DNA from 4 places in the Pantoea sp. PvP021 genome. Region 1 is predicted to be linked to each of the others. Evidence: predicted binding sites of a transcription regulator. Region 1 holds the regulator's gene; each other region holds the start of a gene.

What was found. Region 1 encodes CRP, which controls carbon source genes, mostly activating them, when cyclic AMP is high. Its sites were predicted from a motif close to ATGTGANNNNNNTCACAT; they were not measured.
Region 2: a site for CRP is predicted at 3,788-3,805, ahead of azuC (stress response protein AzuC). Genes of this name have one in related genera too.
Region 3: a site for CRP is predicted at 6,707-6,724, ahead of ACVKSX_RS10180 (maltoporin). Genes of this name have one in related genera too.
Region 4: a site for CRP is predicted at 2,982-2,999, ahead of ACVKSX_RS17860 (YjcB family protein). Genes of this name have one in related genera too.

The regions. Positions count from the first base shown of each region.
Region 1 is NZ_JBSRXX010000005.1:214,965-222,807, forward strand. It holds gene argD (bifunctional acetylornithine/succinyldiaminopimelate transaminase) at 1-85, shown strand, start outside; gene ACVKSX_RS15625 (YccS/YhfK family putative transporter) at 87-2,162, opposite strand; gene crp (cAMP-activated global transcriptional regulator CRP) at 2,220-2,852, opposite strand; gene ACVKSX_RS15635 (OsmC family protein) at 3,156-3,560, shown strand; gene ACVKSX_RS15640 (phosphoribulokinase) at 3,894-4,763, opposite strand; gene ACVKSX_RS15645 (YheU family protein) at 4,825-5,043, opposite strand; gene ACVKSX_RS15650 (hydrolase) at 5,048-6,064, opposite strand; gene ACVKSX_RS15655 (LysE family translocator) at 6,122-6,724, shown strand; gene ACVKSX_RS15660 (LacI family DNA-binding transcriptional regulator) at 6,726-7,706, opposite strand.
Region 2 is NZ_JBSRXX010000005.1:25,335-33,177, forward strand. It holds gene mqo (malate dehydrogenase (quinone)) at 1-174, opposite strand, end outside; gene ACVKSX_RS14745 (carboxymuconolactone decarboxylase family protein) at 686-1,141, opposite strand; gene pdxR (MocR-like pyridoxine biosynthesis transcription factor PdxR) at 1,201-2,637, shown strand; gene ACVKSX_RS14755 (DUF1158 domain-containing protein) at 2,627-2,869, opposite strand; gene mntP (manganese efflux pump MntP) at 3,186-3,761, shown strand; gene azuC (stress response protein AzuC) at 3,879-3,956, shown strand; gene ACVKSX_RS14770 (LysR family transcriptional regulator) at 4,270-5,175, opposite strand; gene ACVKSX_RS14775 (zinc-dependent alcohol dehydrogenase family protein) at 5,344-6,357, shown strand; gene ACVKSX_RS14780 (LysR family transcriptional regulator) at 6,585-7,487, opposite strand; gene ACVKSX_RS14785 (DUF2798 domain-containing protein) at 7,616-7,843, shown strand, end outside.
Region 3 is NZ_JBSRXX010000002.1:219,266-227,108, reverse strand. It holds gene ACVKSX_RS10205 (carbohydrate ABC transporter permease) at 1-228, shown strand, start outside; gene ACVKSX_RS10200 (sugar ABC transporter permease) at 239-1,090, shown strand; gene ACVKSX_RS10195 (glycoside hydrolase family 53 protein) at 1,094-2,287, shown strand; gene ACVKSX_RS10190 (beta-galactosidase) at 2,329-4,404, shown strand; gene ACVKSX_RS10185 (glucose PTS transporter subunit EIIB) at 4,948-5,271, shown strand; gene ACVKSX_RS10180 (maltoporin) at 5,355-6,617, opposite strand; gene ACVKSX_RS10175 (LacI family DNA-binding transcriptional regulator) at 6,883-7,843, shown strand, end outside.
Region 4 is NZ_JBSRXX010000007.1:155,401-163,243, reverse strand. It holds gene ACVKSX_RS17870 (oligosaccharide flippase family protein) at 325-1,581, shown strand; gene ACVKSX_RS17865 (ATP-grasp fold amidoligase family protein) at 1,590-2,540, shown strand; gene ACVKSX_RS17860 (YjcB family protein) at 2,595-2,876, opposite strand; gene soxS (superoxide response transcriptional regulator SoxS) at 3,131-3,556, opposite strand; gene soxR (redox-sensitive transcriptional activator SoxR) at 3,657-4,142, shown strand; gene ACVKSX_RS17845 (glutathione S-transferase family protein) at 4,182-4,847, shown strand; gene ACVKSX_RS17840 (NCS2 family permease) at 5,206-6,555, shown strand; gene ACVKSX_RS17835 (Na+/H+ antiporter) at 6,701-7,843, shown strand, end outside.

The sequences.
Region 1 (7,843 bases):
CCCGTCACTGATCATTGAGCCTGCCGACATCGAAGAGGGCATGAGCCGCTTCGCCACGGCCGTCGGCAACGTGCTCAACGGCTAGCTTAGTTTCTACGTAAGCGTCTGATCAGCCAGCGGCCATGTTGCGGCCGCTGGTTCCACGCCAGCGATGAAATGGTGTACATCACGCTCAGATGATCGAGAATGCGCCGCACATGCTGCTCCACCACCGTGATCGGTCCCTCACTGATGTTCTCCAGCTCATCCAGCAGGTTAACCTGTGAGCTTTCACCATCATATTCCAGCCGCTGCTGACACCGCTGCAGCGCGATTTCACAGGATTGCAGGTAACGCTCAGCCAGCGAGGCAGTGAGCATGGTGTGCTCCCGCGCCAGAATCGTCATGGCGTTGATATGCTCGACGATAAACTGACTGTGCGTGACCCAGAGCCGCATATCACTCAGATAGCGGGAGTTGAATGCGGGCTCCTGCATCGCCTGATTCAGTGAGTTAAACAGCGCATTGTGTGCCTGATTGACCTTCACGCGCTGATAAGCCAGTTTCTCTGGTGACTGTTCGTCACCCAGCAACAGCCGTAGCGCATCCTGATAGGTTTCCAGTGCGTCATGGGCGTTCTGCCGCAGTAAGCCGCTCTGCCACTGCGGCCACAGCCACAGCATCCCGCCAAAGGCGATCAGACAACCCATCAGCGTATCCATGAGTCGCGGCAGCAGAAACTGCGCGCCATTCAGCGACAGCAATTGCAGCGAGTAAACCGCCGTGACCGTAAAGCCAATCATCGACCAGCCATAGAACTGGCGGGTAAAGCGATAGCTGATAAAAGTAATTGCCAGCATGATCAGCAGCACCAGCGACTCCGGCACCGCCATGCGCAGCGTGGCGGCCGCGATCACCAGACCGGCAAAAGTGCCCAGCGCCCGGTGCTGAATGCGGACACGGGTAGCGCTGTAGCCGTTCTGGCTGACGAACATGATGGTCATCAGGATCCAGTAGGGTTTGGGGATGTTGAAGAACAGCGCCAGCGCGCTGCCCAGCATCAGCATCACCGCAAAGCGGCCGGCAGTGCGCAGGGCCGATGAGCGAAACGAGAGATAACTGCGCAGCGCCGGTAACAGCGGCAGACGGCGCTGGCGGTCAGCCATCAGATCGCGCTGATAAAGGGGTTTCTGGGTGCGCAGGACCCGCGCGATGCGGTTGAAGTGGTAAAGGCAGAAGTTACCCACCGGATTGTCGGGATGCTGATGGGCGATTTTCTCCAGCGCGCCGAGCTGTTTATCCATCGCAAAGCGATCGGGTAGCTGGTGATAGAGAATGTTATCCGCCAGCACCCGCAACCGGGCCGAGATGGTTTTGGCATTCCAGCGGATCACCGCTTCGGCGTGGCTCTGTTCGACCAGCTTCTGCACCTCTTCCGGCCGATGCAGGCTGACCGAGATATGTTCCTGCAGATCCAGCGCCACCTGAAAGGCGCGCGTCAGCCGTTTATGGCTGTGATCGCGGCTTGCCGACAGCATATGCATCTGCTGATAACAGGTGTTAATCAGATCGACCACTTTCTGCTGGCGAGCCAGCAGCGGCGGCAGCGCCTTTTCCGGATCGGTCAGCTGCGTCAGCAGGGTATATTTTGCGTCGCAGTAGTTAGCCAGCTCGCGGTAGATCAGGCTCAGGCTTTCGCGCATCGGCTGCTCTTTCCACAGCCAGAACCAGAACCAGTTAAACAGCCCGTACCATAGCGTGCCGCCGATATAGAGCAGCGGGGGAACATAGATTGGCATGCGGCCAATCAGGCTCAGGGTAAAGATGGCGGCAATCAGGGTGCCGGGCAGCAGACGACCATGCAGCGGGCTGATCTCCCCGGTAACGCCGAGCAATAAGGGCATAGCAAACAGGATCAGCGGCAGCGGAATAGCATGGAGGGTAAGCCACTGCATCAGAAAGCTGCCGAGGGCAAACAGGCTGCCGCCAACAATCAGGCGTTTGAAGAAGCGTTTATGCGGGGTATCCAGACCGGCGATGTTGCAGCAGGCGGGCACTAATGAGAACAGCAGACCTTTTTGCAGGTCGCCAGCCAGCCAGCCCAGCGCCACCGGCAGACAGAGCACCAGCGTTTGCCGCAAGGCGTAGTTAACTTCAGGATGGTAAATAATTCGACGCCACATCGGCCCAACACAAACAATAACGGCGTGATGTTGCCATCACGCCGTGGGTGACAGGAATTAGCGGGTGCCGTAAACGACGATGGTTTTGCCGTGTGCGGAGATCAGGTTCTGATCTTCCAGCATCTTCAAAATACGGCCCACGGTTTCACGTGAACAACCAACAATCTGGCCAATTTCCTGACGAGTGATTTTAATTTGCATGCCGTCGGGATGCGTCATGGCATCTGGCTGCTTCGCCAGGTTGAGCAGGGTCTGTGCAATGCGTCCGGTTACGTCGAGGAAAGCGAGGTTACCCACTTTTTCAGACGTCACCTGCAGGCGACGCGCCATCTGCGATGAGAGTCGCATCAGGATGTCAGGGTTAACCTGGATCAGCTGACGGAATTTCTTGTAAGAAATTTCCGCCACTTCGCACGCGCTTTTCGCACGTACCCAGGCGCTGCGCTCCTGGCCTTCTTCGAACAGGCCAAGTTCACCAATAAAATCGCCCTGATTCAGGTAGGAAAGAATCATCTCTTTGCCTTCTTCATCTTTAATCAGAACCGCAACGGAACCTTTCACGATGTAGTAAAGCGTTTCTGCTTTTTCACCTTGGTGAATCAGCGTACTTTTGGATGGATACTTGTGAATATGGCAATGGGACAGGAACCATTCGAGTGTAGGGTCTGTTTGCGGTTTGCCGAGAACCATTCGCTATTATCCTCTGTTGTAATCGTGCCCAAAATACAGGGGGCAGTTTTCCCTGTCAGGCGGTGAAAGCTTCAAGCGTTTCCATTTCAGGAAATTATTCGGGCCGCATCAGGCGCAGTGCGCATCATCCTTCCCGGCTTCGTCATCGGGTGACGAAAAATATTTTCAGCACTGTTTGTAGCACAGCTTTTGCCGACTGTCTTCTGTTGTCTCGCTTCAGCTACGGGCGGATTTCTCTGGATTGCTGTTTACCAGGCGAAAGCGTACTCTGGCGACAAAACAGCGTATTCCGGAGCAAAAATCATGCAGGCAAGAGTGAAATGGGTAGAAGGGCTGACATTCCTCGGAGAATCCTCATCCGGCCATCAGATACTGATGGATGGAAATTCGGGTGATAAAGCGCCCAGCCCAATGGAGATGGTGCTGATGGCGGCGGGCGGATGCAGCGCGATTGACGTGGTATCAATTCTGCAAAAAGGCCGAAACGATGTGGCTGATTGTGAAGTAAAACTGACCTCAGAACGTCGTGAAGAGGCGCCGCGAATCTTTACGCACATCAACCTGCATTTTATCGTGAGTGGTAAAGCCCTCCAGGATAAAGCGGTCTCACGCGCTGTGGATCTTTCTGCTGAAAAATATTGCTCTGTGGCCATCATGCTGGGTAAAGGCGTCAACATTACGCATAGCTATGAAGTGATCGAACTTTAGTACCCGCAGGGATCTTTTAAGGTCGCGGGCAAAATCTGTCGTGCTCTGCTGTCAGACTGTGCCTGCGCTGGGAACCGGGTCAGATCGGAAAGTCGCTTAAGCCAATCCCTGGCCGCTCGGCCCGCGCGATTACGCACCTCATCCCTGAGGTGCGCCCGTAGCCGGGCCAACGCGTTGCGTTGTTCAAAAACGCTCCCGGCGTTTTTGTCCCAGGCGCGGGACGCTTTCCTCTTCTGACCCGGTTCCCAGCGTGTTAAGCTTTTTCGCTGCTGTCAGATTCATCCTGCATTGGCATTGGCATTGGCATTAGTCTGGAAAGGCCCTTTTGGCCTCTTACTCTATTCGTTTGCCTTCCATCAGCCGCTTCACCAGTGGGCCCATAATCAACTCCATCGCCAGACCCATTTTGCCGCCAGGCACCACCAGCGTATTGATGTGCGAGATAAACGAGCCCTGCAGCATCGCCAGCAGGTAGGGGAGGTCGATATCTTCCAGCGCCTGGAAGTGGATCACCACAAAGCTCTCATCCAGTGACGGAATAGCGCGGGCAGCGAACGGGTTTGAGGTATCGACCGTCGGGACGCGCTGAAAGTTGAGGTGAGTGCGTGAGAACTGTGGTGTGATGAAGTTGATGTAATCTTCCATCGAGCGCACCACCGAATCCATGACCGCTTCACGTGAATGGCCGCGCTCGCCGGTGTCGCGCACCAGCTTCTGAATCCACTCCAGGTTCACAATCGGCACCACGCCAACCAGCAGATCAACCTGTTCTGCTACGTTGTGCTGCGCCGTTACCACGCCGCCGTGCAGCCCTTCGTAGAAGAGAATATCGGTGTTCTGCGGCAGCGGTTGCCACGGCGTAAAGGTGCCGGGCACCTGATTCCACGGCACCGCTTCATCGTAGGTGTGCAGATATTTACGCGACTGGCCCTGTCCGCTCTGACCATACTCTTTAAAGCTCTGCTCCAGCAGGCCAAAGTCATTGGCTTCCGGGCCGAAGTAGCTGACATGACGTCCTAAATCGCGCGCCTTACGAATCGCCATATCCATTTCAGGGCGGGTAAAGCGGTGAAAACTGTCACCTTCCAGCTCCGCCGCATGAAGATCGAGCTGCTGAAAGATTTTGCGAAACGCCACGCTGGTGGTGGTGGTCCCTGCGCCGCTGGAACCAGTCACCGCGATAATGGGATGACGTGCAGACATAGAAAAGCTCCCTGTGAGGTCGGGCAATAGGCATTGTTAACACGAAATGCCGTTGGGTGCATCAGCCACGAAATTCTTTGCGCGGCATGATATTGACCGATTCGTGCAGTTCCGACCACACCAGCACCACTTCACCCGTTTCCAGCTGACGTCGCACATCGGCCACCTTGTCGATCAGGCTGCGTTCCTGCTCGCCATAGTCCGTGCCTTCGCGCAGCACAAAGGTTTCAATCAGATTTTCAAGGGTCTCAGGTGAGACCTGTTGCCAGGGAATAATCACGAGATCAGTTATCCAGAAAAGGGGCGATCCACTGGGGGATACGCTGTTCCAGCCACATTTCAGGCTGGCGTAATGTCCCACCAACAAAACCTACATGGCCGCCGTGTGGTGTCAGTTGATAAGTAATAGTGGCAGATAATTGGCTGCTGTGCGGGATCACCTCATCACTCATAAAAGGATCATCTTTGGCGTGAATGATCAGCAGCGGTTTCTCTGCGTGCTTCAGCCAGGGCATGGCGCTGGCACGATGATAGTAATCGGCCGCATCCAGAAAACCGTGGGCGCGGGCGGTAATGGCATCATCAAAATCGCGCAGTCGACGTAGCGCTTTCAGCTGCGCCAGATTGACCGGCAGCGTATCCGGCCAGGCGTGCAGTTTGCGGCGGGCATTTTTCTTGAGCTGCGCCAGCAAATAGTATTGATAGACGCGTGAGAAGCCGCGTTCCAGTTTTAGGCTACAGGGCTCCAGCAGCAGCGGAGCGGAGACAATGACGCCCGCGTCTACCTCAGCGGCTGCGCCCTGCTGGCCCAGCAGGCAGCCCAGCATGTTACCGCCCAGCGAGAAACCGACCGCGGCGGTGGGTACGCGGCCCCAGCGGGTGCGCAGCCAGTGCAGAAAAAAACGGGCATCTTCGGTTTCGCCGGAGTGATAGATGCGGTTGAGCCGATTCGGTTCGCCGCTGCAGCCGCGAAAATGCATCACCACCGCCAGCCAGCCGCGCGCGCGGCAGATCGCCATCAGTCCATGAATATAGGGGCTGTGAAAACTGCCCTCCAGCCCATGAAACAGCACCACGCGCGGTTTATGCTGCGCGAACTGCGGATCTTCACTCCAGGCGAGATCGACGAAGTCGCCATCCGGCAGGTCGAGACGTTGCCAGTGGGGATCGCCCGTGATACGACGACGTAGCAGGCGCGGCAGCAGGGTCTGCAGGTGCGCGTTACGCAGACTCTCAGGAGGCGTGAAGTGCTCGTTTTCCGGTCCGGTAAATTTCATGTGGTAAAAGCTTGTCTGTTCCATATCACACTGTTAGCTTCGATAAGTTTTTTCTTGCAGGGTAAGGAGTACCCGATTGCCATGGAACTGAGTCTTTTCTTATCAATGTTGGGATTTCTTTGGGTCGCGGCCATTACGCCCGGGCCTAATAATATGTTACTCACTGCCTCGGGCGCTAATTTTGGCTTTATGCGCACCATTCCGCTGATGATTGGCATCATGATCGGGATGCAGGTGATGCTGCTGATGGTGGCCTTTGGCGTCGGCGGGCTGATCCTGCTCTATCCTTCGCTGCACCTGGTGCTGAAAATCGCCGGTAGCCTCTATCTGCTCTGGCTGGCATGGAAAATCGCTACCGCCAGTTATGAGAAGCTGGAAACCGATCAGGCGCCGGATGCGCCGATGCCCTTCTGGCAGGGCGGATTGTTGCAGTTGATCAATCCCAAGGCCTGGCTGATGGCGCTGGGCGCGGTCGCCAGTTTCAGCCTGGCCGGTGACGCATATCGCCATTCAGTGATGGCGATAAGCATCGGCATGTTTCTGGTTAATCTGGTATCGGGTGTTATCTGGATGGGATTTGGTGCGATGATCGGCCGCATTCTGCGCAGCCGTCGCGCCTGGAAAATCTTTAACCTCGCCATGGGGCTGCTGACCGCCGCCTGCGTGCTGTTAATCTGGCACTAAATTAGCTGGATGCGCGTTCAACGCGCGTCCAGGGCAGCACCTCGCGGATGACTGGCGCATTAGGATTGCGGATCTTCTGCAGCAGCAATTGCACGCTACGCGCGCCCAGCTGGTTCATCGGCTGCTCGATGGTCGTCAGCGGCGGATTCAGGCTGCGGGTAAACGACACGCCATCAAACCCGACCACCGCCAGATCTTCCGGCACGCGCAGACCCGCTTCCAGCGCCGCATGCACCACGCCTACCGCCAGCACATCTGAAACCGCAAACACCGCATCCGGCGGTTCCGGCAGCGCCATCAACTCCCTTAGCCCCTGACTGCCCGCCTCACAGGAGATTTCGTAAGTGTAGGAGACGCCGGACCAGACATACCCCAGCTCCTCAATCGCCTGCCGGTAGCCCTTTTCACGATGATGCGAGTAAAGGTAACGCATGTCGCCATTGATCAGCCCGATGCGTTTACGCCCTTTACCGGCAAGGTAATGGACGGTGTCGCGCGCGGCTTCAAGGTGATCAATGCTGACCGAGGAGGCGGGGATATCCGGATCAAATTCGCAGCACTGCACCCAGGGCGCACCGGCGATGAGCGCCTGCAAATCCTGTAAACCGGAGGCCGCATCCATCGTAATTACGCCATCGACCACTTTTCCGGTCAGCAGGGAGAGATAAGCGGCTTCACGCTGGAGCTGCGAGGCGGAGTTACAGAGCAGGATGTGATAGCCGTGCAGTTCCGCTTCGGCCTCGATGCCCTGAACCACGCGTGAACAGAAGGGATTGGTGATATCCGAGATCAGCACCAGCAGCATGTTGCTTTGCGACGTACGCAGCTGACGCGCCAGTAAGTTGGGCTGATAGTCGCAGGCAGAGATTGCCGCCAGAACTTTCTCACGCGTATCGGGCTTCACGCCGGGATGCGCGTTGAGAACCCGCGATACCGTGGCTTTGGAGACGCCAGCCAGCTGAGCGACTTTCTCGATCGACATCGGATTCAGAAACCTTAACAGGCAATAATTGGGAACGCATATGAATAGCACAGGGACAATGTGAGCGCCTGACATTTTTGCTTACTTTAGCTATTTTCAGCATTTGCGATTTTTGACTTAGTTTTGCAGATAGTGAT
Region 2 (7,843 bases), 190 kb from region 1:
CATTTCGATGGACCAGTCCGGCTCTAAATCCTGCAGCCACGCGCCGAGGGTGGCGCTCATCACACCTGCGCCAATCAGCAGCACGTCAACGTCTTTGCGCTCCTGCGCGGTAGTAGTGGTGTCCTTTGCCATGGCACTCATCGCGAGCGCAAGGTTTACAGCTGAATTGCACATGAGGCGACATCTCCTCTTCTGTTGACCTGAAGCCCAACAGTTTTGCAGGCGAAATAGTCACGCTTCTTACGAGCGCGTTGCGCTATTTCTCAAAGGTTAAGTCTCAGGTATAGGGTTAAAGCGGTAATAACGCGTTAACTGCACGTTATGCTTTGTCATCTGAATATAACATTCTCGCATCTGAATTAAACATTTGTTTATTTTTTAAATGCAGAAATGATTCAGCATAAGAATTAATCATCAGGGCCAGCGGCGTATTAGGGTTTTTTTAGTGTGAAGTCAGTGGGTTAACGGAAATGGCATGTTGCTGAAAAGCCCCATGCTGGTGCAACGACGGAATGGATATGAACCGTGCGGAATTATTTAATCCGCTGAAATTTAGCGATTTATTATGCAGTAAGGAATAACGGGAATCGGGGGAAGAGAGCCTGAAAGGCTGCTTGTGTAAAAATAATGTTACATTTTTGTGAGTCCGAAAATGCGTGCACACCGGCGCACGCATCGGATTCACTTATGACAGACTGGCGCTGGCGGGCAACTTTTTCAGACTTATCGCCATGCGGTTGTAGGTGTTCATCAGACCAATCGCGATGTTCAGATCGACAATCTCTTTTTCACTGAAGTGCGCTTTCAGTGCGGTATAGCGGTCGTCTGGCGAACCCTGCTGAGCAATCAGGGTCAGGCATTCAGCCCAGTGCAGGGCAGCCTTCTCTTTATCACTGAACAGCGTACCGGATTCCTGCCAGACCGAGGTCAGCACGATCTTATCCCAGCCCATGCCCGCTTTATTCAGTGCTTTGGTATGTAAATCAATGCAGTAGGCACAGCCATTAATCTGCGATATGCGCAGGAACAGCAGTTCCAGTAAAGTGAGCGGCAGATCGGTTTGTGCCAGATAACTGTATACGCCGCCCAGCGCTTTCATGCCTGCCGGTGCTGCACTGTGAAAATCGATACGTTCGCTCATCTTATTGCCTCATTCAGGGTTGATAAGGCGATTTTCAGCCTTTCAATGGAGCAGATAAAGTGCCAAAAAATGAGAGTCTGACTGGTCCATCGCCGCTTTCCACGCTGACACTGCAGCGCGGCGCGTCACGTGGCCTCAGTGAACAACTGCGCCAGCTGATCGAACAGGCGATTGGTGAAGGACGTTTACAACCTGGCGCACGTCTGCCTTCCTGCCGCGATCTGGCGGCTCAGCTCGGCGTGGCGCGTGGCACCGTTCGCGCCAGTTATGACATGCTGGTTGATGGTCAGTTTCTGCAGGCCAGAGGCGCAGCGGGTACCTTCGTCAGCCCATTACCGCCGTTAAAACCGGTCAATGCCGAGGCTGAACGCCAGCTGCTGGAGGGTGCAGAGGAGTATGAAGCGCCACCGCTGACCTTCCAGATGGGCATTCCTGCCAGCGATGCATTCCCGGCCAAAGTCTGGCTGCGCATTCTGCAGCGTCAGACGCGCATGCAGGTCAGCAGACCGGCCAGCTATCCCGATCCCCGCGGCAGCTTAGCGTTGCGGCAGGCGCTGGTGGCCTACCTGGCGGTGGCACGCGGCCTGCGCTGTCAGGCGGACCAGATCATTATTACCAGCGGCTATGCTGGCGCAATGGGACTGATTGGGCTGGCGATGAATTTTCAGGGTAAAACAGCATGGCTGGAAGATCCCGGATTCTGGGTGGCGCGTCGCGCGGTTGAAGCGCTGCGCGTCACGCCGGTTGCCGTGCCGGTTGATGCCGAAGGGTTGCAGGTTGAGGCCGGGATTGCTCGCGCGCCGGATGCCGCTTTTGCGCTGGTCACACCGGGACAGCAGGCGCCGCTTGGCATGACGATGAGCCTGGCACGCCGCCATGAATTGCTTAACTGGGCCAGCCGCGCGCAGCGCTGGATTATCGAAGATGACTATCTCGGCGAGCTTCAGCCCGGCAATCGCGCCGCGCCGGCACTGGCCGCGCTCGACAGCCAGGGGCGGGTGTTGCACATCGGCACGTTCAGCAAGACGCTGACGCCGCAACTGCGTCTCGGTTTTATGGTGGTGCCACCCGCGCTGACGGCCCGATTCGGTGAGGTCTGCGCGTTGCTTTCGCCTGCCTCCTCCGGATTGCTGCACAACGCGGTGGCGGAATTTCTGCGGGATGGCCACTTTATGCGGCATCTGCGGCGCATGAAGCGCGTCTATCATGAGCGGCTGGAGCAGATGATCGCGGCGCTGCATCCTCACTTTCCTGACCTGCAACGCGCCGGGCTGGCGGTGATTGTCCGTTTACCCGCCGGTTCACCGGATCAGGTGATTGCGCAGCAGGCGGTGGAGTGGGGCATGGCACCGTCGCCGCTGTCGATCTGGTATCAGCAGGCGGATCAGCGCGGTGCGGGCCTGTTACTGGGGACGGCCCATCTGCCACGTGAAGGTTATGCGCGCAGTGCCGAACGGCTAAAAGCGCTGGTCGATGCGCAGGCGGTCAGCCCCTGAACCAGCGACGCCAGACAAAACGGATAACAAAAAACTCCAGTGCGCCCAGCAGCAAAAACCAGACGCAAAACACCACCGTGTAGAGCTGATTCAGGTCCTGCAAATGGAACATCTGCAACAGATGCTGCGCTACCGTCACGCTAAAGGCGGGCGCGGGCAGCAGCAGCGCCGAGAGAAAGCCCAGCAGTAAAATGCCACCAGGCACGATCAACGTTTCAAAAGGGTTATTCATAACCGGTATCCCATATTTATCAGCCCGGCATTTTCCGGTAAACGGCGACACGGTTCAATGGTGGCGCGCTGCTTCGTGCGCATCCGGCATACTACATGGCCAGAGAAATGGTCAGAAAATGCTTTGCTACCATCGACTTAGCGCGATTCATAGCGGATGATAAGAGTTATAGCCTTTGCTATACTTAAATCCCTGATTTTACTGTCTTTTTATCTTTGGGTTTGCATGGTAGACTGCGCCCACTTTTTCATAACTGAACACTTTGTGTGGTGAATTCAGCGTGAATTGCCGCTTTTTCGCCCCAGGTGAATAAATCATGACCTTTATTGCCACTTTAATTCTTGCGCTGGGCATGTCGATGGACGCGTTTGCTGCTGCTCTGGGCAAAGGTGCCACATTGCATCGTCCCGGTTTTAAAGAAGCGCTGCGTACCGGTCTGATTTTCGGCTCAATTGAAGCGCTGACGCCGCTGATTGGCTGGGCGCTTGGCCTGGCCGCCAGCCGTTACATCATGGCGTGGGATCACTGGGTCGCCTTCATCCTGCTGGCGTTTCTGGGTGGCCGTATGATGATGGAAGGCTTCCGTCAGACTGCTGTTGCAGAACCCTGTGAAGCCCCGCAAAGCCATGGCTTTATGGTACTGGCGACCACCGCGGTAGCGACCAGCCTGGATGCGCTGGCTGTCGGTGTGGGTCTGGCTTTCCTGCAGGTGAACATCATTACTACCGCGCTGACCATTGGTGCAGCCACTACGGTGATGGCGACGACTGGCGTATTAGTCGGGCGCTTTATTGGTCCGATCCTGGGAAAATGGGCGGAAGTGCTGGGTGGAGTAGTGCTGATTGCCGTCGGCTCCACCATTCTGTTGCAGCATCTCGGCTACACCGCGTAGGGCTTTTGCACATAAAACCGTCATTTTTGTGATCTGGTTCAAATTTATTTGCTGTTAAAACGCACAGGAGCTATACTTTTTCGGTATATGTTCAACTAAATTTGAATCAGGTGTTCCATGAAACGTATTTTTAAACACGTGTTCCGCGCTTACGTTGAGACGTTCAAACACGTACCGCCGGGTGCCATGTACTAAGCACCTCGCAAGAAACCCTCGATAATCGCGGTCAGGGATCGACCTGTGATTATCACCTTTTCTGCTTTTTCTGCCTTTGCTTCTGCTGATTTAAACCCGCGTTTTTGCACTTCGGGTGCATCCTGTTTGTTGCTACTCCTCTCCTTCTGATTTCCCGTTATGCGCCACTTTGAGCCAGAAAAGACGTTGCTGCAGTGATCTAATCTGCCCGGGAGATTTCCGGATGCCAGACAAAATGGCGGCATACCTTAAACAGGAAACAAGCACTTTTAATGGGTCACGGGATTGCCTGTGCCGAAACAAAGATTCACGGTTAACCCTGATGATTCTTCCTGAATATTTCAGTAAACCATTCGATAAAGACCCGGACCTTAGGCGGAAGATAGCGTCGGTCAGGGTAGAGTATAGAAACCGGTTTCGTCACAGTCGCATAACCCGATAATACTTCCTTCAGCTGGCCTGTTTCGAGGCAGGGCTTTAATGCCGTATATAATGCGTGAAGCATGCCGAGGCCCGCCACGCCACAGGAAAGAAGGACGTCAGAATTGTTAACTCGTATGCTGCTTCCCGGATGCCGTGAAACAATTTCGCCATTCATGACAAATTTCCATTCCTGGATGTCCCGACTGTGTTCATTAAAAAAATAAATGGCTTTGTGATCTTTAAGGTCATCAGGCGTTAAAGGAGTGCCATATTTATCCAGATAAGAGGGTGCTGCACAGGTGACCATCTGCAGGCTGCCCATTCTGCGCGAAATAAAATTCGAATCAGCAAGCTCACCGAGACGAATAACACAGTCCACACCTTCTGTAATTAAATGGGTCAGGCGATCTGAAGCGGTTAAGACTATTTCAATTTCAGGATATAAAGCCTGAAACTCGCTTAATTGTGGGATCAGGATACTGTGCGCCAGCGCCAGTGGAACATCAATGCGCAGCTGGCCACGAGGTCGCTGATTTGAAGAGTAAGAAGCCATTATATCGCTGGCATCACTCAGCAGCGTTTTAGCCCGCTGATAAATTTCCTCCCCTTCAACGGTCACACTCAGACTGCGCGTGGTGCGGTGCAATAGCTTAACGCCAAGCTTGTCTTCCAGTTGTTGTACGGACTTACTGACCGCAGGGCGATGCAGCTGCAAGGCGTCAGCGGCCCGGGTGAAACTACGGAATTCAACGACGTGAACAAAAATATCCATCAATTCCAGCATGTTCGAGCGCATCATTTAACTCCGCAAAAAATATTCCTGCCGAAATAGTGTATTGCGGATTATATCTCATTCCGATTGTTTCTCCTGCAGTAACACTGAAGTCCTTTTACGTGGCTTTTTACGCCTCCCTGCTTTTTTTATCATCGTCCTATTCGATGCATACACATGGGAAATGACAAAATGAAAGCATGGTTACTGAAAGATTTTGGCCTTGAAAACTTAAAGCTTGAAGAGGTGGAAACGCCTGTACCTGGTCCGGGTGAACTTCTGGTTAAAGTTGGCGCGGTGTCTCTGAACTTCAGGGATAAGGCAATAGTAGAGGGCTTCTATGAGCCTCATCTGGTTCCAAAGCCACTGATTCCTGTCTCTGATGCCACGGGTACCGTTGTTGCCACGGGGCAGGGTGTGTCCCGTTTTAGCACGGGTGATCGCGTTAACTCGCATCTCTATTCACGCTGGTTAGAGGGTGAACCTGCGGCCGATGAGCCAGCATGGTGTATTGGAATGCCGTTACCCGGCGGGCTGGCTGAGTACATGATTATTCATGAGGACAGCGCAGTTAAAGCGCCTGACAGCATGACCGATGAAGAAGCTTCTACACTTCCCATCGCTGCGCTTACGGCATGGTACTCGCTAATGGATATCGGCAATCTGCAGCCCGGTCAGACCGTGCTCGTACAGGGAACCGGTGGCGTATCGGTCTTCGCTGCTCAGATAGCGCATGCCTATGGTGCACGTGTCATTGCCACCTCCAGTAACGATGCAAACCTTGAGCGCATTAAATCACTGGGAGCAGATGAAGGGATTAACTATAAAAAATACCCTGACTGGGAAAGAAAAGTGCTTGAAATGACTGATGGTAAAGGCGCTGACGTAACGATAGATGTCGCCGGGGGCAATGGCATCAATCAGTCAATTGCTGCGACAAAAGTTGCCGGTACGATTGCTCAGGTAGGATTTCTGACCGGCCAGACAGCACAACTTGATTTGATGCCGTTAATTTTCCGTCAGACAAAAATCCGGGGCATTGCGGTTGCACCACGCTCCTCGTTTGATCGGATGAATCCGTTCCTCAATAAACATAATATTAAACCCGTCATTGAACAGGTTTACAGTTTTAATGAGGCGGTTGAAGCCTTCCGGCATCTCTCCCGTGGTGCATTTGGCAAAATCGTCATCAGAATTAGTGACTGATAACGAATTTTTATTCCTCAATTCTGGCAGTTTTCACCGACTGCCAGATACTTTCGGATCCCATTCTCACCGCGTTAAACCCCTTCTCAAAGCGTACTTATATCCTTTCTGCACATCGTCAAAAGGGCCGCTTTTCGTATCACCACGACCGGCAGCGGTGAGTTACTTTTGCGGGGGGATAAGCCGAAAAGTACGGACAATTTTCGCCCGGCAAAAACGCTCCTGTCTTAAATCGCATCGGCCAAAAATTCAATAAATATCCGTACTTTCGAATTGAGTGCCGAACGTTCGGTGACACAGGCATAGATATTCATCGGCAGGGACTCAATGGTGCTCTCGCCACTGTGACCTGACCAGGACAAAGGCCTTAGCAGACCGCTGTCTATCAGTGGCTGAGCAACAAAACTTGCCAGACGGGCAATGCCGCCGCCGTTTACGGCTATTCTGGCGATGATATCAATATCATCGCTGATAAAACTGGGGTTAAGTTTTGCATTAACAGGCTGTCCGTTGACCATAAACGTCCATGGCAGAAACCGTCTGTCGGTGGGATAGCGGAAAACCAGGCAGGCGTGCTGGCTAAGTTCTCCAGGTGTCTGAGGCGTACCAGCGCGATCAAGGTAAGCGGGAGCCGCACAGAATATAAAGGGTAACGATGCAATTTTTCTGGCGATTAGTTGATCATTCAGCTGTGCTTCGATGCGGATACTGACATCGACGCCTTCCAGGCGATGATCGACGTTGCGATCGGTACTGATCAGTTCAATATCTATATCGGGGAAAGACGCTTTGAAAGCGGGCATAAGGGGAGCCAGAACGTACCGACCAAACGCGGCTGTCGTAGCGATACAAAGTGGCCCCTGTGGTTTGGTTTCATTCGCAGCAGCCTGAGAGGCGAGTTCGATATCATGTGGGATGTGACGGACTTTCTCGAAATAGCGTTTACCGTTTTCCGTTAAGGTCATGCTGCGGGTGGTGCGCGATAGCAGTCGCACGCCCAGATGCGCTTCAAGACGGGAAAGACTCTGGCTGACTGCTGCCGGACTCATACCTTTAGCGCGTGCCGCCGCTGCAATACTGCCGTTTTCCACCACGCGAATAAAAGTGCTAATCAGCCCTAAAATGTCCATCGTATCCTCAACCGTTAATTCGTCACTTTTACTTAATAATGATTAAAGCATAACCGCTCTACAACCCCCCGCATAAGCTTGTTAAGTTAGCCACAGTCTTATCTACTTTTGTTAAACAGGATATTCAGATGACTGATGCTGCAACAAAAAAAACCTTACGAACCCGCTTGCCGGTGCGCACGACACCTTACATATTTGCGCTTTATATGGCGATCATCATGGCGTTCCTGATGAGTCTGGTCATCACGTTAGCCGAATTCGGAATGGGGCCTCATTACATGACAAATGTGATGAATGCTTACCGGGTCGCCATGCCAGCGGCTTTCTTTTGCATACTGGTTGTCCGTCCTGTTGTT
Region 3 (7,843 bases), on a different contig from region 1:
AATAATTTCAACATCATCTATCTGTTTAACAACGGCGGTCCGGCGGTGGCGGGGTCGAATGCCGGAGGAACCGATATCCTGGTGTCGTGGATCTACAAGCTCACCATGTCGTCGTCGCAATATGCTATCGCCGCCACTATCACCATTTTGCTGTCGATTTTCGTGGTAGGTCTGGCGCTGTGGCAGTTCCGCGCGACCCGGTCGTTTAAACAAGATGAGATGGCGTAAGGAAGCAGTTATGGCGAAGTCCGGCAGTATTAAACGCGAAAGGTGGATACGCCTGTCGCTGACCTGGCTGGTGGTGCTGGCCGTCTCGACCATCATTATCTATCCGCTGGTCTGGACAGTAGGAGCATCACTGAATGCAGGTAACAGCCTGCTCAGCAGTTCGATCATTCCGGAGAATGCGTCGCTGCAGCACTACCGCGACCTGTTCAATGGCACGGTGCCTTACCTGACGTGGTACTGGAATTCGATGAAAATCAGTTTCCTGACCATGGTGCTGACGTTGATCAGCGTCAGCTGTACCGCCTACGCTTTTTCCCGTTTTCGGTTCAAGGGGCGGCAGAACGGACTAATGCTGTTTCTGTTGTTACAGATGATCCCGCAGTTTTCGGCGCTGATCGCGATTTTCGTGCTGTCGCAGCTGCTGGGGTTGATCAACAGCCATCTGGCGCTGGTGCTGATCTACGTTGGCGGGATGATCCCGATGAACACCTGGCTGATGAAGGGGTATCTCGACTCGATTCCCAAAGATCTGGATGAGTCGGCGCGCATGGACGGTGCGGGCAACTTCCGCATCTTTGTTGAGATCATTATGCCGCTGTCGAAGCCGATCCTGGCGGTAGTGGCGCTGTTCTCCTTCACCGGCCCGCTGGGTGATTTCATCCTCTCCAGCACCATTCTGCGAACGCCAGAGCAGTTCACGCTGCCGATTGGCCTCTATAACCTGGTGTCGCAAAAAATGGGCGCCAGTTACACCACCTATGCCGCCGGTGCCGTGCTGATAGCCGTGCCGGTGGCGGTGTTCTATCTGGCCCTGCAGAAATACTTCGTTTCTGGCCTGGCCTCAGGCAGTACTAAAGGATAAATCATGACGCCAAAAACATTGATTCTCGCCCTGGCGCTGGCCTGGGCGACACCGCTGCTCGCCGCCGATCAGCCTGTCATCGGCTCTGCCGGGCCGTGGCCAGCCGATTTTATCAAAGGTGCGGATATCTCATCGCTGGCCGAACTGGAGAAGCAGGGTGCGAAATTCTACAACGCAGATAACCAGCAGCAGGATGCCATCGCCATCCTGAAAGCCAGCGGCATCAACACCATACGGCTGCGGTTGTGGGTGGATCCCCGCGACGGCAGCGGTCAGACCTACGGTGGTGGCGGCAACGATCTGGCGACCACGCTGGCGCTGGCGAAGCGCGTTAAAGCGGCGGGCCTGAAGCTACTGCTGGATATCCACTACAGCGATTTCTGGACTGATCCAGGCAAGCAGTTCAAGCCCAAAGCCTGGCAGTCGCTGCCTTTTCCGCAGCTGGAAACCCAGGTTCATGACTACACCCGCGACACCATCGCCCGTTTCAAAGCGGAAGGTGTGATGCCGGATATCGTGCAGATTGGCAATGAACTTAACGGTGGCATGCTCTGGCCGGAAGGCAAAAGCTGGGGCCAGAACGGCGGTGAGTTTGATCGGCTGGCCGGTCTGCTGAAAGCCGGGATCAGCGGGGTTCGCGAGAACCTCAGCGACCCGCATCAGGTGAAGATCATGCTGCACCTGGCTGAGGGCACAAAGAACGACATGTTCCGCTGGTGGTTCGACGAGATCGTTAAGCGTGATGTGCCATTCGATGTGATTGGCCTGTCGATGTACACCTACTGGAACGGCCCCATCAGCGCCCTGAAAGCCAACATGGATGATATCTCCCGGCGCTATGACAAAGACGTGATGGTGGTGGAGGCAGCCTACGGCTACACGCTGGAAAACTGCGATAGCGCGGAGAACAGTTTCCAGGCCAAAGAGGAGCAGGCGGGCGGCTATCCCGGCAGCGTAGCAGGCCAGGCGGCCTATCTGCATGACCTGATTAAAGCGGTGCTGGCGGTGCCGGACCATCGCGGCAAGGGTGTCGTCTACTGGGAACCGGCGTGGATCCCTGCGCCCGGCAATACCTGGGCGACGCCCGCTGGCATGAAATATATCCACGACGAATGGAAACAGGGTAACGCCCGCGAAAACCAGGCGCTGTTTGACTGTCACGGCAAGGCGCTGCCTTCGCTGCAGGTTTTTCATTAACCATTAGCGCAAATGCTGATGTCTACCTCTGAGGAACAGGTATGAATAAATTTCCCCCGCTCAGCGCCCGGGTTAACCGGCTGCTGCATGGTGCTGACTACAATCCGGAACAGTGGGCGCACCAGCCGGGCATTATTGATGACGACGTCATGATGATGAAGCAGGCGAACTGCAACGTTATGTCGGTGGGTATTTTCAGCTGGGCGAAGCTGGAGCCGGAGGAGGGGCGCTATGAATTTGGCTGGCTGGATGAGGTGATTGATACGCTCTGGCTGCAGGGGATTTCTGTGTTTCTTGCTACCCCAAGTGGGGCCAGGCCAGCCTGGATGTCGCAGGCTTACCCGGAGGTACTGCGTGTGGGGCGCGATCGCGTGCCGGCCCTGCATGGTGGCCGTCATAACCACTGCATGACCTCGCCGGTGTATCGCCAGAAAGTGCAGGCGATGAACAGCCGGCTGGCGGCGCGCTATGCGCATCATCCGGCGGTGCTCGGCTGGCATATTTCCAATGAGTATGGCGGAGAATGTCATTGTGATCGCTGTCAGCAGGCGTTTCGCGGCTGGTTGCAGCGCCGTTATGAGACGCTGGAGAACCTGAATCTCGCCTGGTGGAGTGATTTCTGGAGTCATACCTACAGCGACTGGTCACAGATTGTGTCGCCAGCGCCACAGGGTGAGATGTCGATTCACGGTCTGAATCTGGACTGGCGGCGGTTTATGACCGATCAGGTTACTGACTTCTGTCGTGAGGAGATTAAACCGCTGAAGCAGGCCAATCCCGATCTGCCTGCGACCACCAATTTTATGGAATATTTCTACGACTACGATTACTGGAAGCTGGCACCGGTGCTCGATTTTATCTCCTGGGATAGCTACCCGATGTGGCATAACGAGAAGGATGAGACCACGCTCGCCTGTTATACCGCGATGTACCACGATTTGATGCGCACCCTGAAGCAGGGCAAGCCTTTCGTGTTGATGGAGTCGACGCCGAGCGCCACCAACTGGCAGCCGACCAGCAAGCTGAAGAAGCCGGGGATGCATATTCTGTCGTCACTGCAGGCGGTGGCCCATGGTGCGGACGCGGTGCAATATTTTCAGTGGCGCAAGAGCCGGGGTTCGGTCGAGAAGTTTCATGGCGCAGTAGTCGATCATGTGGGTCATCTTGATACGCGCACCGGTCGTGAAGTGAGTGAGCTGGGCCGGATGCTGGCCGCGATGACGCCGGTGATGGGCAGCCGGGTTGAGGCGCGGGTGGCGATTATTTTCGACTGGGAGAGTCGCTGGGCGATGGATAATGCGCAGGGGCCGCGCAATCTCGGACTGCATTATGAGCGCACAGTGAACGAGCACTATCGTGCTTTCTGGGAGCAGGGCGTGGCGGTGGATGTGATTAACGGCGACTGCGATCTCAGTGGTTACGATCTGGTGATTGCGCCGATGCTGTATATGGTGCGGGAGGGTTTTGCGGCGCGGGTGGAGCAGCATCTTGAGCGGGGCGGGCATTTCGTTGCCAGCTACTGGAGCGGCATCGTGAATGAGAGCGATCTGTGTTATCCCGGTGGCTTCCCGGGGCCGTTGCGGCCGTTGCTTGGCATCTGGTCAGAAGAGATCGATAGTCTGACTGATGAGGAGTTCAATGGCGTACGCGGGGTGCGCGGCAATGAGCTGGGTCTGAGCGGGCCTTATCAGGCGCGAGAGCTTTGCGAGCATATTCATCTGGAAGGGGCAACGGCGCTGGCCAGCTATGAGAGCGATTTTTATGCCGGTACCCCGGCGGTGACGGTGAATCGCGTGGGTCAGGGCAAAGCCTGGTATATCGCGTCGCGTAATGATCTGTCGTTCCAGCGGGATTTTTATGGTGCGTTGATTAAGCAGCTGGCGTTGCCGCGCGCGCTGGCGATTGATCTGCCACCGGGCGTGGTTGTTCAGCGGCGCACTGATGGCGAACAGGCGTTTCTTTTTGTGCAGAATTTTACCTGTCAGGTGCAGCAGCTGTCGTTGCCTGCTGGGCTCAGCGATTTGATCGATGGCTCGGTTGTGGGGGGATCGCTGCTGCTGGCGCCGTGGGGATGTCGCGTTCTGAGTGTGCCGCTAACTGAAGGCACAAGCCTTTAAAGTTAGTTGAATGCCGCTCGATGGCAGGGTGAGGGTTAGCTCAGGGTGCAAATGCCCACATCGTTTAGAGTCTGGGCGTTGTTTGTGGCAGGAGGTTGCCGGAACTGTTGATATGGAGCAGCTTGATTAAGTTTGCTGGCAGTCTGAGCACTGGCTCAGGGGGCATATGCCTTCCGCAAAGACGCAAAAGATGGCATCCCTGCCAGCTCAGCACGGGCCATCCCTGGCCCGTGATGCTTTGCTCCAGGCATATGCCCCCATCGCTTTGAGTTTGGGCATTGTCTGTGGCAGGAGGGTGCGGGAACTGTGGATAATGAGCAGGTTTGGTTAAATTTGTTGGCAGGCTGAGCTTTGAGCATAGGAGTTATGTGTGTGAAGTTCTGCCGTGGCTTTAATTGCGGACTTTGTGGCGGAGGAATAGGGTTTGAGGGCAGGAAGAGTGTATTTTCTGTGAGTGCCCTGAAGCCAGTCCCCCTCGTTTTCGTTTATCAGTCGTGAGTGGCGGGCATCAGCCCGCCTTTTTATTATCTGGAGGAGAACAACATGGTGAGTCTGAAATCGTTTAAGCAATATTTCAGTCGGCAGCCGCTGACGGCGGAAGAGGTTGAGATTGACAGTGCGCTGCTGGAGCGTCTTGTAGAGTGCTTTGGCGGGCGTGAAAATATTCAGCAGGTGGACGCCTGTTTAACCCGGCTGCGGGTGAAAGTGACATCGCTGAGGGCGGTAGATACGGCAGGATTACAGAAGGCGGGGGCGATTGGCGTGGTGATTCTGGGGCAGGAAGTTCATGCCATCTTTGGTACGCAATCCGATCAGCTGCGTCAGTTGCTGGAAGCCCGATTCTTTAAGCCGCTTCAGCCGGAGTAAAAAAAATGGATAACCGTCGCCGGTTATCCAAATAAGCCCCTGCATAAGAGCTTAACAATGATCACAATGAGGAGACTGCTTGGTTACCACCAGGCTTCGACCTGTACGCCGAAGTTCCAGGTGTTGTTACTGGTGTTGTCCTGGAAACTGTGTCCGTCTTCTGAGTCATTCAGGTAAGAGGCAAACAGACGCAGTTCCGGGCGTGACATAAATTCGGGACCGGCTGCAAGACCCAGCGCCAGCGTATATTTCTGACCCGCCTGTTTGTAGTCGCTGCCCACTTTGTTCTCATCTTTCTGCCAGAAACTACCCACTTCGCCGATGCCGCGGACATACTGTGTGAACTGATACTGACCACGACCCACCAGCGACAGCAGGGTGCTTTTGCTGGTCTGCGCGGTGACGTCATCCGCTGAACCCCAGGTAAAGACCTGATTCAGGGAGAACTTGTCGGTGATTGGCAGCAGGCCGGTATTGATTACGCGGTAGCCGGTGGCATCGCGGGTATCGTTCCACATGTCATACCAGCCACCGCCCTGTGAAATCATGTTTTGTGCCAGGCCTTTATTGGCGTACTGGAATACCAGTTTCTGATAGCCGCCCCACATATCCTGACTGATTTCACTGGTGAGCATAACGCCGTTTTCCGCATCATACAGGCCGCCATACTCTTCCTGCTTTTTAGTGGTGTTCGGCATGGCGTAATCAATACCAAACTCGGTCCAGGCGCCGCTCCACGGTTTCCAGCCAGCATACCTAAGATCAAGGTAGTTAATGTTGACGTCGTTATCGCCATCCACCCGGTAATCGACGTCATTGGCATCGCCACGGATCCAGGCAAAGGAGATCGCGCCCGGGCCCAGAGTGTAATTTTCGATACCCGCACCGGAGCCGGAGATATTCCAGTATTTGGTATCAATGATGTGCAAATCGTGACGCTGGTAGTAACGTTTACCGCCCCAGATCACCGCATTCTTGTCACCCGGCACCAGCCCTTTGATCTGCAGATTAAGCTGACGCAAACCAAACTGCGCATCGTCACCGAAGGTGGTTTCGTTATCGTTAGAACCGTCGGAGAACATGCTGACCATGGTGTCGACGTAAAAACTGACGTCATCCTTTTTGTAGACTTCGCTGCCCAGCTCAACCTCGCCGTAGGTGTCGGCTTCATTGCCGAGACGGCCAATCTTGTTCTTTTGATACTCTTCAATACCGCCATCCTGCGATACGCCAACGCCACCACGCAGATAGCCATGGAAATCAATGTTGTCGATAGCAGCATAGAGCGTCGGGGAGGTCAGGGCCGCAGCAAGCGCCACAGCAGCAGTACGTAACCTTGTTTCCATGTTATCCTCAATTTTATTTGTAATACGTTCACATGACAGCGGCAGTTAACGCTTTTTGTCAGATGAGTGACAAACAAAATCGCGATAATGTGTGATGTGGTGCAAATAAAGTGGCGGTATTTGTAACGATTAGTGAATCAGATCACCAAATCTCGTGATGTGAAGGTATGACTTTTACTTTTTATTTGCGCAATGTGACTGCGGTAACCTGGCTTATTCGGCTGCTGTGATACCATTCCGCCATCGGTAATCAGGGATGCGAATTATGAAATCAAAAAATGCCACCTTAGAGGATGTCGCCCGCCATGCTGGCGTCTCTTATCAGACGGTTTCGCGGGTTTTGAATAAGTCGGCAAACGTCTCAGAATCAACGCGGCGCAAGGTGGAGAACTCTATTGAAACCCTGCGCTACGTGCCAAACAGACTGGCGCAACAGCTGGTGGGTAAGCAGAGCACAACGCTGGGTCTGGTGACCACATCGCTGGCGTTGCATGCTCCTTCGCAGGTGGCCGCTGCGGTTAAACGATATGCCAATGCCGCTGACTATCAGGTGCTGATCGCTATGATTGATGAGAACGTCAATCAAAGTCTGCAGAACTGTATCAATGAGCTGAAGTCGCAGCGCGTGGATAAGGTGATTATCAACGTCCCGCTGGAGAGCAGTGATGCGGAGCAGATCGTGCAGGAGAACGACGATATCCTGTGCCTGTTTCTTGATGTTGATCCCTACAGCGCGGTGTTTAACGTTTCGTTTAACCCGGCTGACGGTACCCGTGCCAGTGTCAAATATCTCTATGAGCAGGGGCATCGGGAATTTGCTCTGCTGGCCGGGCCAGAGGAGTCGGTTTCTGCCAATCTGCGGTTAAAGAGCTGGCTGGATACGCTGGAGAGCTATCGTCTGAAGCCGGTCAGCGTCAGCCACGGTAACTGGGATGCGCAAAGTGGTTACAACGGCGTGCTGCAACTGCTGCGTGAAGCGCCGGAGTTCAGCGCGCTGCTGGTGGGAAATGATCAGATGGCACTGGGAGTGCTGAGCGCGCTGCATCAGCGCGGTGTAGCGGTGCCGGGGCAGATTTCGGTGATTGGCTACGATGACACCTATGAAAGTGCCTTCTTCCATCCGGCGCTGACCACGGTGTCGCTCGATCTTGATTTACAGGGCAAAGAGGCCGTTGCGCGTCTGTTGTTAGCCAGTGAGCAGGATGAGCAGCGTTCCTCTTCTATCC
Region 4 (7,843 bases), on a different contig from region 1:
TGTTATAAATTCATCGCATCCAAAATACGAAAAAATTCTACGTACATTGGATATTTAGCCTGACCGACTTGATTAATATGGCGGGAAGGGCTCTTAAAGGTTGTTTTATTTTCAGCCTGAAATCGTTTCCATCTGAAGTGATTCGCGCCATTTATAATAAGAATTATCCTGAATTAACACTCCGGATCATGATTTACATCTCAATTTTCGGACCAGCTTGGTCTGAAGTCTTACATTTTCGCCAGGCCCACTGAGCGCTTATTAATTCGTTACAGGGATGTTGTACCGAAGCGGTTGTAGTTGAGTAATACTAAGGAAGAGTCGATGAAATTGAGCGTAATGTCTAATGCCGCCTGGATGATGTCTGAGAAGATCATCTCCGTTTTTGGCGTCATTTTTGTGACGTCTTACGTGGCGAAATCCTTTGGCCCAACGGTGTTTGGCCAGATGGCGTTTTCTACTTCACTATTTGCGATGGTGCAAACCGTTGCAATCTTTGGCACCGAAACCATTCTGTTTAAACGCGTCAGCAAAAATGCGTCAAAAGGCCTGCGCCTGATGACCATCGCCCGCACGATGAGAATGGTGCTGTTGCTGGTCACTTCGGTGCCAGTCTTAATCTGGGTCTGGTACAACATGCAGGAAAATTTCCTGGCGTTTGCACTGGCCTCATTTGTTGCCTCGGTTTTTGTCACCCAGGACACCTTCAGCGTTTATAACAACGCGCGTCTTGCCTCGCGTCTTAACACCATCGCCAACGCCGTGGGCATGCTGCTGAGTTTCGGCATCAGCTTCACCGTCGCCTGGCTGCGTCTTAATCCGCTCTGGCTGACGCTGTCGATTGTCGCAGTGACTCTGGTGCCTTACCTGATTAAGCGTCACAACTTCTATCAGGACCATCAGGATCAGATGCCACCGCGCGAAAAGCGCACGGCCTATCTGCGTTATCTGATGTATGCCGGTCTGCCGCTGGCGATCTCCAGCATCTTTATCTCTGTGCAGGTAAAAGCGGCGCAGATGTTCCTGGCAGGCACGGCACCCGCGCGCGACCTCGGGCTGTTTGCGGCGGCGAATACCATTTCCGCCTCATGGATTTTTATCCCGGTGGCGCTCATCACCTCCTGCTTCACTGAAATCTTCAGGGAGCGGGGCGAGGTCGCCATTAAGCTGGCTGCGCGGCTCAATGGCTATGTTATGGCGGTTTCATTGCTGATGCTGCTGGTCATTTCGCTTTACGGCGAGCGGATCATCATTGCGTTGTACGGCCCGGAATTCACTCAGTCAGGAAGTCTCATTACGTTGCTGTCGATAGCGACCAGCTTTTCGGCAATGGGGACCGTAGCGTATCGCTACATGGTCAAAGAGGGAGGATTTAACTACTTGCTGAGGAAAATCATCTGCCTGATGGTCATCAGTTTGCCGCTCTCCTGGTGGTTGATCCAGGGTCACGGCATCATGGGGGCCGCGTGGAGCGTTTTCCTTTCAGAACTTTTGTCCCTGACCGTAATGAATTACTTCTTTAAAAACGGCGTCATTCAAAAGATTCAGGTTTCCTCACTCAACTACAAAACATACAAATGAGGTCAGATATGCTCAAGTTGAAAGAAGAACTCAGAAGAAGTGTGCAGTATTTTATTAAGAAGATGCCCTGGGCTTATCAGGACCGCATCTACTACTTCCATAAGTTCAGAAAGCTGCCCAATCTGCGTCAGCCAAAAGTGTTCAACGAGAAGGTGTTGTACCGTAAGTTTATCTTCGGCGATTACCAGAGCTATGGTCGTCTGTCAGATAAGTACTCGGTGCGCGAATTCATTGCTGAAAAAATCGGTAATGAATACCTGATCCCGCTGGTACACGAAACCACTGACCCGACCACGCTGAACAGCTTACCCTGCTGGAAGGGGACGGTGATCAAGCCGAACCACGCCTCCAACATGGTAGAGATTCTGCTGGAGGAGCCGGACGCACTGCGCAAGCAGCAGATCATTCATGACTGCTATCGCTGGCTGAAGACCGACTTCGCCAACGAAGCGCGTGAGATTCACTATCGCTACATCAAGCCACGTATCCTGGTTGAGAAGTACATTGGTGATGGCAAAAGCGCGCCGATTGATTACAAGTTTCATATGTTCAACAAGCGTGATGGCAAGTTCGAATATGTGCTGCAGGTGATCTACAACCGCTGCCAGCCGCTGCTGTCGATGAATTTCTACGTGAATAACCTCAATGAGGCCTATCACAAGATTCGCGATACCGGTCTGGATGTCTCACCGATTATGCCGTCACTGGAACATGCGCTCGAACTGAGCAAGAAGCTGGCCAGTGACTTCGACTACGTGCGTGTGGACTGGTATATCCATGATGAGCGGATCTACTTTGGCGAACTGACCTTCACCCCAGGTGCAGGACTGGTCACCGGATTAGATCGTGGTTTAAATCAGATGATGGGAGATATGTGGATTCAGGACCGCCGCGGAACGCAGAGCCCGGGCGTTACAGTGCAGGATGTTAATATCCCTGCCATGTTGAAGAAAATTTAAGCACACACAGCAATATAAAAAACCCCGCTTAGCGGGGTTTTTTATGCGCAAAAATCAGGGCATCGGCCAGTCAGCAGGCGCCTGGCTCATCACATCGATAAAGGCATGCTTTGAGATTTCCAGAAAGTTATGCACGTTATCCATGCTCAGGGTAATGCCCATCAGACCGGTAACAAACCAGCAGGTCATGCCTAAACCAATCCCGCCACACATAAATGCCATCACGTGACGGCTATCCTGACGAAGTTTGGTTTTCAGGGTGCTGGCAAAAAACATCATGACTGCGCTCAGCAATTCCCAACGCATAACAAGTAAACTGGCGGTTAACGTAGCCATCGGCCGGACCTCAATATCAGTAAGTATTCCTGACAATCTGCGGACATCACCGGCGGCGGAAAAGTGTGTCAGGGGGTGCTTTTTCGCCGTCAACCCAGGTTCAAAGTGTGACTTGGGTCACATTATATCACCCGATTTTAAATTTTGAACAAAATTTGACTCTGGTATGGTAGCGGCGTGAGGGAATAGCGAGTAGTAGCAGAAGAACGGTGGGGAAATCAGTCAGATGCGCCCGGGCGGGCGCATCTGAGGGGTCAACGAACCGGACAGCACTCGCCGGTCGTGCGCTGGGTGAAGCTACTGATACCGTCATTGCAGCCAAAACTCAGCAGGCGAGGGCGCTGAATCGCCTGGCGGCGCATGGTATGGCGGTAAGCGGTAGGCGTCTGTGAAAACTGACGACGAAACACGCGGGAGAAGGTCTGCTGCGAGTCATAGCCATACTGCATCGCAATATCAAAAACCGGCCGCTGTGTCTGTGACAGCGCTTCCGCTGCCAGCGTCAGACGGCGCTCGCGAATATAGCCACCCAGCGTCTGTTTCGTTACCGAACGGAACATACGCTGCAGATGCCATTTCGAATAGCCCGATTTTGCGGCAACCTCATCGATCGACAGGCTCTTATCCAGGTTCTGGTCAATCCAGTGCGTCAGGGAATGAATGATCTCTTCTTGCATCATGGTCTCATCCTTCTGGTGCTTAATAAGCGGTAATGGGAGTTTAGTGGTTTTGATGGAGAGCGAGTATAATTCCTCAAGTTAACTTGAGGTAAAGAGCCTGATGAAAAAAGAACGCAACTATCCGAAACCGGTCTTAACACCGGGTGAAGTGGCGCGCCGCAGCGGTGTGGCGGTTTCGGCACTGCACTTTTATGAGACAAAAGGACTTATTTTCAGCACCCGCAACAGCGGCAATCAGCGGCGATACAGCCGTGACGTGCTGCGACGCGTCGCGATTATCAAGATTGCGCAGCGTATCGGCATTCCGCTGGCAACGGTCAGTGACAGCCTGGATCACATTCCGCCTGACAAGCGCATGTCGACACCGGAGTGGGATGCGCTGACGCAGCACTGGCGCGAAGAGCTGGATAAGCGCATTGAAACCCTGACCCGCCTGCGTAATGACCTGGATGGCTGTATCGGCTGCGGCTGTTTGTCGATGCGCGACTGCCCGCTGCGCAATCCCGGCGACCGGCTGGGTCAGCAGGGCTCGGGTGCGGTGCTGCTTGACCCGGAACAGGATGATAAACATCCGGATGTGGAGTGACGTCTATACTTGGTGAAGGTCAAAACACAGGGAATCATGATGATCACCGTTCACCATCTTGAGAAATCGCGCTCGCATCGGGTGCTGTGGCTGCTGGAAGAGCTGGAAGTGCCGTACCAGATTAAACGCTATCAACGCGAACCGACCATGCTGGCCCCGGAGGCGCTGAAAAAAGTGCATCCGCTGGGAAAATCACCGGTCATTACCGACGGGAACCAGGTAGTGGCAGAGTCAGGTGCCATTCTCGAATATCTTGAAGAGAAATATGATCACGAGTTCCGGCTCAAAGTGAGTGATGAGGCGTCGCGGCTGCAGTGCCGCTACTGGCTGCACTATGCCGAAGGCTCGCTGATGCCGCTGCTGGTGATGAAGCTGATCTTCGGTCAGATGGGTAAAGCACCGGTGCCGTGGCTGCTGCGCCCGGTCGGGGCGGCATTCGGTAAAGGCGTGCAGAAAGCGTTCCTGGATAAACAGCTTAAGCCACACATGCAGATGATCGAACAGCATCTGGCTGCAAATCCCTGGTTCGCCGGTCAGCGCTTCAGTATCGCTGATATCCAGATGAGCTTTCCGCTGCTGGCGCTTGCGCGACGTGCCGGACTGGAGCAGATGCCCGCCAGCCAGAAATGGCTGCAGACTGTGCAACAGCGTGCCGCCTGGCAGCGCGCGATCGATCAGGGCGGCGAGCTTTCGCTGCCAGGTTAATTCCCCTCTTCCACTGGCGGGTCGTGTCTCATCACTGCTGCGCCAGTGCGCATCCCCCTGAAAATCGCGTTAACTTCAGGGCGTCAGCGTTTGACGTCGGCCTGGGCCACGTGGCTGCTGGCGACTTAAGCCTGATCTTTATGCTGAAGAATCTCCCTCTGACAGTTGAAAATGTGCCGCTAAACGCCGGATAATCGCATGCCTTTTTATCTGGCCGCTTCTGGCGGCCAACTATCTGCGGCAAGGTAAACGTTTGCCTGCCGGGTAAAACCCGACAGTGACGCCGTCTACCCGCTTATTCCAGGGACAGCGATGGTCGCAGAGCGATCCACACAACAAAAATTTTTGAGGCTCAACTATGTCAACTGAATCACGCCCGGCCAGTGGAAAACTGGACGCCTGGTTCTCGATCTCGGCGCGCGGCAGCAGCGTGCGCCAGGAAATTCTGGCCGGACTTACCACCTTCCTGGCGATGGTCTACTCCGTTATCGTGGTGCCAGGAATGCTGGGCAAGGCCGGTTTTCCCCCTACTGCCGTGTTTGTCGCCACCTGCCTGGTTGCCAGCTTTGGTTCCATCATTATGGGACTGTGGGCCAATCTGCCGATGGCGATTGGCTGTGCAATCTCCTTAACCGCCTTTACCGCTTTCAGCCTCGTGCTGGGCCAGCACATCAGCGTGCCGGTTGCGCTGGGCGCGGTGTTCCTGATGGGCCTGCTGTTTACCCTGATCTCAGTGACCGGCATTCGAGCCTGGATCCTGCGTAACCTGCCGATGGGCGTGGCGCACGGCACTGGCGTCGGAATTGGCCTGTTTTTGCTGCTGATTGCGGCTGACGGTGTAGGCCTGGTAGTGAAAAACCCGGCACCGGGCCTGCCGGTGGCGCTGGGGCACTTCACCACTTTTCCGGTAATGATGACGCTGCTGGGACTGGCAGCAATTATTGGACTGGAGAAGCGCCGGATGCCCGGCGGTATTCTCATGACAATTATCGCCATTTCGCTGTTGGGGCTGATTTTCGATCCGGCGGTGAGCTACAAAGGATTGTTTGCGCTGCCGAGCCTGCGTGATGCCAGCGGTGAGTCGCTGCTGTTCAGCCTCGACATTATGGGCGCGATGCAGCCGGTCGTGCTGCCAAGCGTGCTGGCACTGGTGATGACGGCGGTCTTTGACGCGACCGGCACCATTCGCGCGGTCGCGGGTCAGGCAAATCTGCTGGATAAACAGGGCCAGATTATCAATGGTGGCCGTGCGCTGACTAGCGACTCCGTCAGCAGCCTGTTCGCGGGTCTGGTGGGCGCGTCACCGGCTGCGGTTTATATCGAATCGGCGGCAGGAACGGCGGCGGGGGGTAAAACCGGTCTTACCGCGATTGTGGTCGGCCTGCTGTTCCTTGCCATTCTGTTTATGTCACCGCTGGCGTATCTGGTGCCGGCTTACGCCACCGCGCCTGCATTAATGTATGTGGGTCTGCTGATGCTCAGTAATGTGGCGAAAGTCGACTTTAATGATTTTGTCGATGCGATGTCGGGCCTGTTAACGGCGGTGATTATCGTGCTCACCTGTAACATCGTCACGGGCATTATGATCGGTTTCGCCAGCCTGGTCGTGGGGCGTCTCTTCGCGGGGGAATGGCGCAAGCTCAACGTCGGCACCGTCATTATTGCTATCGCGCTGGTGGCGTTTTACGCCGGTGGCTGGGCGATCTGACTGTACAACCGGGCGTGCGGCTGCACGTCCGGAATTTTCCACTATTTTCCCGCCCGGCGCACGCGTAGCTGACAATCTTCACCGCAGTTTGTTTTACACTTTAGCGCTTAACCAATGATTGAAAGAAACGACGCCTAAGGAAAGCATGGAAATCTTTTTTACAATTCTCATCATGACGCTGGTCGTGTCGCTCTCTGGCGTTGCGGCTCGTATCCTCCCTTTTCAGATCCCGTTGCCGCTGGTTCAGATCGCCGTGGGTGCGATGCTGGCCTGGCCAACTTTTGGTCTGCATGTCGACTTTGACCCGGAGCTGTTTCTGGTGCTCTTTATTCCGCCGCTGCTGTTCGCGGATGGCTGGAAGACGCCGATCAGTGAGTTCCTGCATCATGGTCGCGAGATAATTGGCTTAGCACTGGCGCTGGTCCTGATTACCGTGATCGGCATCGGCTATCTGATCTACTGGCTGGTACCAGGTATCCCGCTGATCCCTGCCTTTGCGCTGGCGGCGGTGCTGTCACCGACCGATGCCGTGGCGCTCTCAGGCATTGTCGGTGAAGGCCGTATTCCCAAGAAGATTATGTCGATCGTGCAGGGCGAAGCCCTGATGAATGACGCTTCGGGCCTGGTATCGCTGAAATTTGCCGTGGCAGTCGCCATGGGTACCATGGTGTTTACCTGGGGTGGTGCCAGCGTTGAGTTCCTGAAAGTGGCGGTGGGTGGTCTGATTGCGGGTGTCGCGATCTGCTGGCTCTACGGTAAGTCACTGCGCCTGCTCAGCCGCTGGAGCGGTGACGATCCGGCTACCCAGACCGTACTGCTGCTGCTGCTGCCGTTCGCTTCTTACCTGATTGCTGAACATCTGGGTGTCTCAGGCATCCTGGCGGCCGTGGCGGCCGGTATGACCATCACCCGTTCCGGTATTATTCGTCAGGCACCGCTGGCGATGCGCCTGCGTGCCAACAGCGTCTGGCAGATGCTGGAATTCGTCTTTAACGGCATGGTCTTCCTGATGCTGGGCCTGCAGTTGCCGGATATTCTGCAGACCTCTGTCGATCAGGCGCAGGCCGATCCGAACGTCGAGCTCTGGATGCTGTTTGCCGATATCGGGCTGGTCTATGCCGCGCTGATGATCGTGCGTTTTGGCTGGCTGTGGATTATGCAGCGCTTCAGCAAACGCCTGCTGAAGAAGAAGCCGCTGGAGTTCTCCAACTACTCGTTGCGTGAACTGCTGATCGCCTCCTTTGCGGGTGTGCGCGGCGCGATTACCCTGGCCGGTGTCCTGTCGATT